2 regions of the Anaerobacillus sp. ABD4_527 genome follow, and region 2 is predicted to be linked to the other one. Evidence: a T-box and tRNA genes for the amino acid it is inferred to sense, from the RefSeq annotation. Region 2 holds a T-box; the other holds one or more tRNA genes.
The links. A T-box is a leader RNA that pairs with one kind of tRNA and senses whether it is charged. The one in region 2 lies ahead of ileS (isoleucine--tRNA ligase), so its partner is inferred to be a tRNA-Ile.
Positions count from the first base shown of each region.

Region 1: it encodes a tRNA-Ile, which carries the amino acid that the T-box ahead of ileS (isoleucine--tRNA ligase) is inferred to sense. The anticodon was not compared.

Region 1 covers NZ_JBSWXZ010000001.1:1,080,203-1,084,601, reverse strand. Annotated here, with positions in the region: gene ACXAHI_RS05755 (DUF1189 domain-containing protein) at 1-62, opposite strand, end outside; gene ACXAHI_RS05750 (Na/Pi cotransporter family protein) at 285-1,913, shown strand; gene ACXAHI_RS05745 (DUF456 domain-containing protein) at 1,983-2,465, shown strand; tRNA gene ACXAHI_RS05740 (tRNA-Asn) at 2,600-2,674, shown strand; tRNA gene ACXAHI_RS05735 (tRNA-Met) at 2,678-2,754, shown strand; tRNA gene ACXAHI_RS05730 (tRNA-His) at 2,773-2,848, shown strand; tRNA gene ACXAHI_RS05725 (tRNA-Ile) at 2,857-2,933, shown strand; tRNA gene ACXAHI_RS05720 (tRNA-Ser) at 2,939-3,031, shown strand; tRNA gene ACXAHI_RS05715 (tRNA-Met) at 3,224-3,300, shown strand; tRNA gene ACXAHI_RS05710 (tRNA-Phe) at 3,429-3,504, shown strand; gene ACXAHI_RS05705 (superoxide dismutase) at 3,713-4,324, shown strand; gene ACXAHI_RS05700 (hypothetical protein) at 4,361-4,399, opposite strand, start outside.
Region 2 covers NZ_JBSWXZ010000001.1:258,669-263,067, reverse strand. Annotated here, with positions in the region: gene ileS (isoleucine--tRNA ligase) at 1-2,275, opposite strand, end outside; T-box leader at 2,340-2,553, opposite strand; gene ACXAHI_RS01390 (DivIVA domain-containing protein) at 2,723-3,223, opposite strand; gene ACXAHI_RS01385 (YlmH family RNA-binding protein) at 3,308-4,081, opposite strand; gene ACXAHI_RS01380 (YggT family protein) at 4,086-4,349, opposite strand; gene ACXAHI_RS01375 (cell division protein SepF) at 4,371-4,399, opposite strand, start outside.

The DNA of each region.
Region 1 (4,399 bases), 820 kb from region 2:
CGAAAGCGCGCCATCATCTTTGGAGAATAAAGGCTGTAAAATAATTGTTTAAATATGTTCAAATTCAAATCTCCTTCCATTGATTACACAAACCCATAAACTAGTTTAGCTTATATTCCACTTAGGGAACAATAAACTCGGTTAAAGTTTTTCATTCCCTTTGTGAATAAATCATTACAAAATCTATATTTAGTCTTTACAAAAGATAGGGTGATGTAGATAATAGACAAGGGACTTTGTTGAGTATTGTCGAAAAAAATAAAATGGTGCAAGGGGTTGAAATGATGGAACTCAACGTTCAGGAGATGATCTTTCAGTTTGTGGGAGGTCTAGGTATTTTCCTGTTTGGACTTAAGTATATGGGTGATGGCCTTCAAAGATCAGCGGGCGATCGATTAAGAGATATATTAGATCGCTTCACAACGAACCCATTCATGGGTGTATTAGCAGGTATAGTCGTTACGATCTTGTTACAAACCAGTTCAGGCACTACAGTTCTTACAGTAGGACTAGTAAATGCAGGGTTTATGACTCTTAAACAGGCTATCGGAGTTATAATGGGAGCCAATATAGGAACAACTGTAACAGCATTCATAATTGGTATACCTATCAAAGATTACGCACTACCTATCCTATTTATTGGTGCAGCATTGATCTTCTTTGTTAAAAACAAAAAGATAACGTATCTTGGACAGATCATCTTTGGTTTTGGTGGTTTATTCTATGGTTTAGAACTGATGAGTAACGGTATGAAACCTTTAAGAACGCTTCAGGTATTCCAAGATCTTACGGTTAGTATGAGTGAAAACCCAATATTGGGAGTAGTCATCGGTACCGTATTTACTGTCATCGTACAGAGTTCAAGTGCTACGATTGGCGTTCTGCAAAGTTTATTCTCTCAGGATGCAATGTCCCTACAAGCTGCTATGCCAGTTCTATTCGGAGATAACATAGGAACGACAGTAACTGCTGTTTTAGCATCGATTGGTGCCTCAGTTGCAGCAAGAAGAGCAGCACTTACACACGTTATATTTAACTTAATTGGTACTACAGTGTTCTTGATTATATTATCACTGTACACACCTTTCATTGCATATATCCAAAATGCACTTAATTTAAATGCAGAAATGACTATTGCATTTGCACACGGTATTTTTAATGTTTCTAATACAATTATTCAGTTCCCATTCATTGCATTACTTGCTGTATTAGTAACAAAAATTATTCCTGGTGATGATACTGCGATCGAGTATAAGCCAAAGCACCTTGATCCGGTATTTATCGAACGTTCTCCATCTGTCGCGCTTGGACAAGCAAAAGAAGAAGTTATTCGTATGAGCGAATTTGCTTATAAAGGTGTAAAAGAAGCTTCGAAGTATGTCACTTCAAAAGAGCAAAAGAGTGCAGAGAAAACTGCTCAATATGAAGATGCGATCAATAACTTAGACACAAAGATCACAGATTATTTAATTCAGTTATCTGCAACCTCTCTTTCAGCTGAGGAATCAACTCGACATGGTATGTTGATGGACTCGGTTCGTGATATTGAGCGAGTTGGAGATCATATGGAAAATATCGTCGAGCTGGTTGATTATCAGATCAGTAACAAAGTGAAGATGACGGATGTAGCTATGAAAGATCTTGATCAGATGTTTGAGCTTACGCTAACGACTCTTCACCAAGCATTTGATGCATTGGATAATTGGGATGTTGAGAAGGCTCGTGATGTCGTGAAATTAGAAGATAAAATTGATAAAATGGAAAGATCTCTTCGTAAGCAGCATATCTTGAGGTTGAACGAAGGCGAATGTACAGGAAGTGCAGGGATCGTCTTTGTAGATATGATCAGTAACCTAGAACGTATTGGTGATCACGCTGTTAATATTGCTGAAGCAGTTATCGGAGAAGAGTGATAAAAAGTCGGGGCTAATCTAGCCCTGACTTTTTTTATTCTATATAATAGAAGAAAAAGGGGGGGCACCATGGATATCTTATTCTGGGTACTCGTAATAGCATCGTTTGTAGTGGCGTTTGTAGGACTAATCTATCCAATTATTCCATCGGTTCTTTTTATTTACATAGGATATATTGTGTACGGTGTATTTTTCGAATTTAGTTCAATGACAGTTTCTTTCTGGATTATTCAAATTCTATTTACCGCGTTACTATTTCTTGCTGATTATGCTAGCAACTTATTTGGGGTCAAAAAATATGGGGGATCAAAAGCCGCCATATGGGGAAGTACAATTGGCTTATTGGTTGGACCATTCGTTATACCGTTTCTTGGAATTATTCTTGGTCCTTTCATTGGAGCAGTTGCAGCAGAGTTAATCTTTCATCGAAAACCATTAAGAGAGTCTATTAACGTAGGAGTCGGATCTTTACTTGGTTTTCTTGGGGGAGCGTTAATGAAAGGTGCTATCCAAGCAATAATGATTGTTATCTTTCTTGTATATGTTCTATAGTAATCTTGATGAAGGGACAAAACCATGCTATAGTAATTTCATCGCTGATTTTTCAGCAATGAAAATTATATTACAAAAGTTATTGACTTCTTTTTAATCTCTATGGTATAGTTATTCTTGTCGTTAAGAGATATTCCACAGTAGCTCAGTGGTAGAGCTATCGGCTGTTAACCGATCGGTCGTAGGTTCGAATCCTACCTGTGGAGCCATATGGCGGTGTAGCTCAGCTGGCTAGAGCGTACGGTTCATACCCGTGAGGTCGGGGGTTCGATCCCCTCCGCCGCTACCATATTAACTTAACACAATGGCGATTGTGGCGAAGTGGTTAACGCACCGGATTGTGGTTCCGGCATTCGTGGGTTCGATTCCCATCAGTCGCCCCATTTAAATTGGACCCTTAGCTCAGCTGGTTAGAGCTGACGGCTCATAACCGTCCGGTCGCAGGTTCGAGTCCTGCAGGGTCCACCATACGCGGAGGAATACCCAAGTCTGGCTGAAGGGATCGGTCTTGAAAACCGACAGGGGCTTAACGGCCCGCGGGGGTTCGAATCCCTCTTCCTCCGCCATCTTTCTTCTAAGTATGGAAGTAGCAAGAACAAAATTTAAATTTTCATATCGTCGCGGGATGGAGCAACGAGCGAAACTTCATAGAAACACAGCGAGTTGTTTCGACGGATACGCATCGTAGCAATCCTTGCAGAGGAAGAAACAGTGCACAGCATATAGAAGCAAGTACGAAATTCATTCATTCATATCGTCGCGGGATGGAGCAGTTCGGTAGCTCGTCGGGCTCATAATCCGAAGGTCGCAGGTTCAAATCCTGCTCCCGCAACCAATTTAAAAAAATTAACTACGTCGAATAATCTTCTTCGTTAATTTTTAATCGTAGTCCCTTTAGGGGCAACCTAAACTCACAATTTGAGTTCACTCTTTCAAACATAATAGTACATAAGAAAAAAACATGGCTCTGTAGCTCAGTCGGTAGAGCAGTGGACTGAAAATCCACGTGTCGGCGGTTCGATTCCGTCCGGAGCCACCATATTAACATCGATTCACCACCTTGTAGGTGGTTTTTTTATGTTTACGATTCTATATGTGTGGAATTATAAAAGTGGTGACAACATCACGATGTTAAACATTTGAAAACAGAGGATAAATCTGCTACTGTAAAAATGTGATACATTGTGATCACGACTTGTGACGCAATAGTCACAAGGGTTACATACTTTTAAAGGAGGAGATTTACAATGGCTAAATTTGAACTACCACAACTACCTTACGATTTTAACGCTCTAGAGCCACATATCGACGAAGAAACAATGAAGATCCACCACGGCAAACACCACAATGCTTATGTTACAAAGCTAAACGGTGCACTTGAGGGTCATGAAAACTTAGCTGACAAAAGCCTTGAAGATCTTCTTGGCAACCTGGATGCTGTACCTGAAGGAATTCGTACTGCAGTAAGAAACAATGGTGGCGGACATGCTAACCACACACTTTTCTGGCAAGTACTTAGTCCAAACGGTGGCGGCGAACCATCAGGTGACTTGAGCGAAGCAATCAAAAAGAAATTCGGAAGCTTTGAGAGCTTCAAAGACGAGTTCGCTAGTGCTGCTGCAGGACGCTTTGGTTCTGGCTGGGCATGGCTTATCGTTAAAGGTGGAGAACTAGAAATTACTAGTACTCCTAACCAAGACACTCCGGTAATGGAAGGCATTACTCCAATTCTTGGTCTTGACGTTTGGGAGCATGCTTATTATCTTAAGTATCAAAACAAGCGCCCAGATTACATCAGTGCATTCTGGAATGTTGTTAACTGGGATGAAGTAGCTAAGCGTTACGAAGCTGCAAAATAATAGCCAAAACCCCGACAGAATTGTCGGGGCTTTTTTTTATGGTTCTATTTTTGTATAGACGCTTCCTAGATGTTC
Region 2 (4,399 bases):
GGATGATTGGTGATAGTAGCTTCGTCAATGCAACAGCCGTTTGATAAAGAACTGTTTGAATCGCTCGGCGCTTCGGATGGTCTTCATGCTCGATATATAGCGTATCTTTCGCGATATCAAGATAGAATGAGCTCATCTCTGTTGTAAAGAAGTTATGAATCGTATTGTAAACCGTTAAGAACTGATACTCATCATATGCTTTCTTTACTTTCGTCACAACGTTATTCAACTTCACGAGCATGTATTGATCGAGCTCACTAAGGTTTTCATAAGAAACGCTGTTCTTAGCTGGGTCAAAGCCTTCTAAGTTTCCGAGCATAAACCTAAACGTGTTACGGATCTTTCTATACACTTCTGCTACTTGCTTGAGAATCTCATTCGAGACACGAACATCAGCCTGGTAGTCAGCAGAAGATACCCATAAACGTAAGATGTCTGCACCGAGCTGCTTCATCACGTCGTTTGGAACCATTACGTTTCCAAGTGATTTACTCATCTTTTTACCTTCTCCGTCAAGAACAAACCCGTGACTCAGCACTGCTTTATAAGGTGCTTTACCCGTTACTGCGACAGAAGTAGAAAGAGAAGAGTTGAACCAGCCTCTGTACTGGTCTGATCCTTCTAGATATAAATCTGCAGGTCGCGCAAGGTCGCTGCGCTCTTCAAGCACTGCTTGATGAGAAGAACCAGAATCAAACCAAACGTCCATAATGTCCATTTCTTTACGGAACGTACCATTCGGGCTGTGTTCAGACGTAAACCCTTCTGGTAATAGCTCTTTCGCATCCCATTCAAACCAGATGTTCGAACCGTGCTGACGGAATAGCTCTGAGACATGCTCGATCGTTTCGTCTGTTAAGATCGGCTCATCGTTCTCACCATAAAAGACAGGGATTGGAACACCCCATGCACGCTGACGAGAAATACACCAATCTTCACGATCTTTCACCATGTTGTGGAGACGAAGCTCTCCCCAAGATGGGAACCATTCTACATCCGCTACGGCTTGCAGAAGCTCTGGGCGGAATTGCTTGATCGAAGCGAACCACTGCTCAGTTGCACGGAAGATGATCGGTTTCTTTGTACGCCAGTCGTGTGGATAGGAGTGTGTGAAGAATGAAAGCTTTACTAGAGCTCCAGCTTCTTCAAGCTTTTCAGTGATCGGCTTGTTTGCTTTATCATAGAACAACCCTTCAAAACCTGGCGCTTCATTCGTGAAGACACCCTTCTCATCTACTGGGCACAAGATGTCGAGCTTGTATTTTCTTCCGATCGCATAATCATCTTCACCGTGTCCAGGTGCTGTATGAACGCAACCAGTACCAGCATCAAGCGTGACATGATCACCAAGAATGACAAGGGACTCACGATCATATAGAGGATGCTGTGCTGTAACGTATTCAAGCTCGCTTCCTTTTACGCGATTTAGTTCATTCACTGTATTCCATTCAAACTCTTCTTTAAGTTGGTCAACTAATTCTGTAGCGACGATGTACTTACTTCCATCAGCTTCAACAACACTATACTCAAATGAAGCATTAAGTGCGATCCCAAGATTTGAAGGAATTGTCCAAGGGGTCGTCGTCCAGATGATGAACTTCTCATCTCCGTTTAGTACGCCTTTTCCATCCTTAACTTGGAAAGCAACATAGATGGATGGAGAGCGTTTGTCCTGGTATTCGATTTCAGCTTCAGCTAGCGCTGATTCTGAAGTAGGAGACCAGTAAACAGTTTTCTTATCTTTGTAGATATATCCACGCTTCGCCATTTCGCCAAACACTTTGATCTGCTGCGCTTCGTACCCTTTGTTCAGGGTGATATAAGGGTTATCCCAATCTCCACGAACGCCAAGGCGTTTGAACTGCTCACGCTGACGATCAACTTGCTTTAGCGCATATTCTTCACACTTCTTACGGAATTCAGCTACTGTTAACTTCTTTCGATCTACACCTTTTTTCGTAAGTGCTTGCTCGATTGGAAGACCGTGAGTATCCCAACCCGGAACATACGGTGCATGAAATCCGTTCATGGATTTGTAACGAACGATCATGTCTTTTAGTACTTTGTTTTCTGCGTGACCGATATGGATGTCTCCATTTGCATATGGAGGGCCATCATGCAAGACGAAAAGAGGACGATCCTTCGTTCTTTCCTGTACTTTCTCATAAAGGTTGTTTTCTTCCCATTCTTTTTGCATATCAGGTTCTTTGTTTGGCAGATTGCCGCGCATCGGGAACTTTGTTTTTGGCATCAATAGTGTTTCTTTAAAGCTCATGTCCTTCCTCCTTCAATATCGTACGCTGCATTTCCTTAATAACATAAAAAAACCTTCTCATCCCTATAGGGACGAGAAGGTTTTCCCGTGGTACCACCCAACTTAAGCACACAATGTGCTCACTTTGCATTCGTAACGTGAATGATACGCCGGGGCTTACTTTATGTTCAGCTCGGGACTCAGGGGTGATCTTCACCGGTTGCTTAACGCCAGGCTCACACCAACCCTAGCTCGCTTTGTTAAGTGTAACCAGCTACTCTTCCCATCGCAGTCGTTCTTAATCATTATTTTTTAAGAAACAGCTTAGACCATTTCTTATGTCTATGTGCTTTTGATTGAAGATGTTAATCCAGTTGTAGGACCAACTTCCATTAAAGTATATCAAAAGTATAGTGTATTCAATTTTAATAAGTCAAGAAAATGCGAAATAAATGTTAAAAGTTTACCTTATGCGTTTTCTTGAATATGCTCTTCTTCCTCATCAAAACGAGCAGCCAGCCCGTCCCAGTCCTCATTCGTCAGCATTTCGAGCTGCGCTTCGACAAGCATACGGAAACGTGTGCGGTAAACGGATGCTTGCTTTTTCAATTCTTCATTTTCGAGTGAGATCTTTCTCGCTTTAGCTAATGAATCGTTGATGATGCGGTCAGCGTTCTTTTCTGCTTCTTTTAGGATCAAACGGGATTCTTTCGTTGCGCTCTGCTTTACTTCCTCAGCCGTTTCTTGAGCGACAAGAATCGATTTGTTTAATGTTTCCTCAAGGTTTGAGAAGTGTCCTAGTCTTTCTTCTAGAAGTTTCACTCTCTCATTAAGCTCTTTCTTTTCTCTGATAACAGTTTCGTAATCTTTAATGACTTGATCTAGAAACTCATTTACCTCATCTTCATCATAACCGCGGAATCCGCGAGTAAATTCTTTGTTATGAATATCTAATGGTGTTAAAGGCAATTCAGCCACCTCCGGTTTGCTCTCTTTTATGTCCCAACTCGTAATTCGACAATCTCTTTGGACAATCCTTCTAAATCTGTCAAATTATTTTCTTTTGCTATACGTGATTCGCCATTTTTCTTTCTTTGTTTTACCATCGATTGAATTCACCTTACTTCTCCCCGAACCTCTTAAGGACAAATAATCTCCCGCTTTCACTTCTGTTGCGGGTTGATCGACGACTTTCCAATTAAGTTTAGCACGCTCATGTTCGATCATAGGAGATACCTTTGACCTAGATAGATTGTATATCTCTGCTAATACAGCATCGAGGCGAAGACTACTAACGGTACCCGATTGTTCCTCCCATCTTATAGGAGGAACGTTGATTTGTGATGGTGAAATCACCTCTGGTGTGATCGACGCTTTACCAGCTTGAGTTAAATTCATCTTAATATAATCCGCTACTTCTTTAGCTACGATAAGCTGTGCAAGACCATCTTGTACAAAAATGTCTCCAAACTTTTCCCGCTTTAATCCAAGTCCCATCAAAGCACCGAGCAGATCTGGGTGCGATAATGTAACGAATTTTGAGGGATATGTAATGTTTAATGCAGCTATGTCATAATCTTCAGCCTTTGCAGTTATATAAGGTGGAAGAAGCAGTGCACGCTGTCGTTCTGCTCCATCCACGCCTCCTGAAAAAGATACGCTCACATCGGGATGATTTCCAATTACTTGTGTAACGATATCCTGCTCTCGTGGATCTAAGAAATCAGTGAGTTTCGGCGAGTATCTGTCTTCAACTTCCCCTTGCCACTCTAACACACGATCAACAAACGTTCTTTCTTCAGGACGATAATGTTCGTATATCGACATGGAATTATAGGATCATTCCAAAGAGAGCAACGATTCCATACTGCGCAAACTGTAGTGCAAAAATAGCTACGATAGGAGAAATATCTAACATTCCACCGATAGGCGGGATAATTTTACGGAACGGCGCAAGATAAGGTTCTGCAATTCTTGCAATCATTTGTCCTATTGAGGATTCTCTAGCATTTGGAATCCAAGACATGAAGATATAAATGATTAATATCCATGAGTAAATCCGTAAAGCTTGTGCTAATAAATAAGCTATTTCCAAATTCTTCACCTTCCTTAGAAGCTAGTCTTCAAATATTTCATCGGTAATAT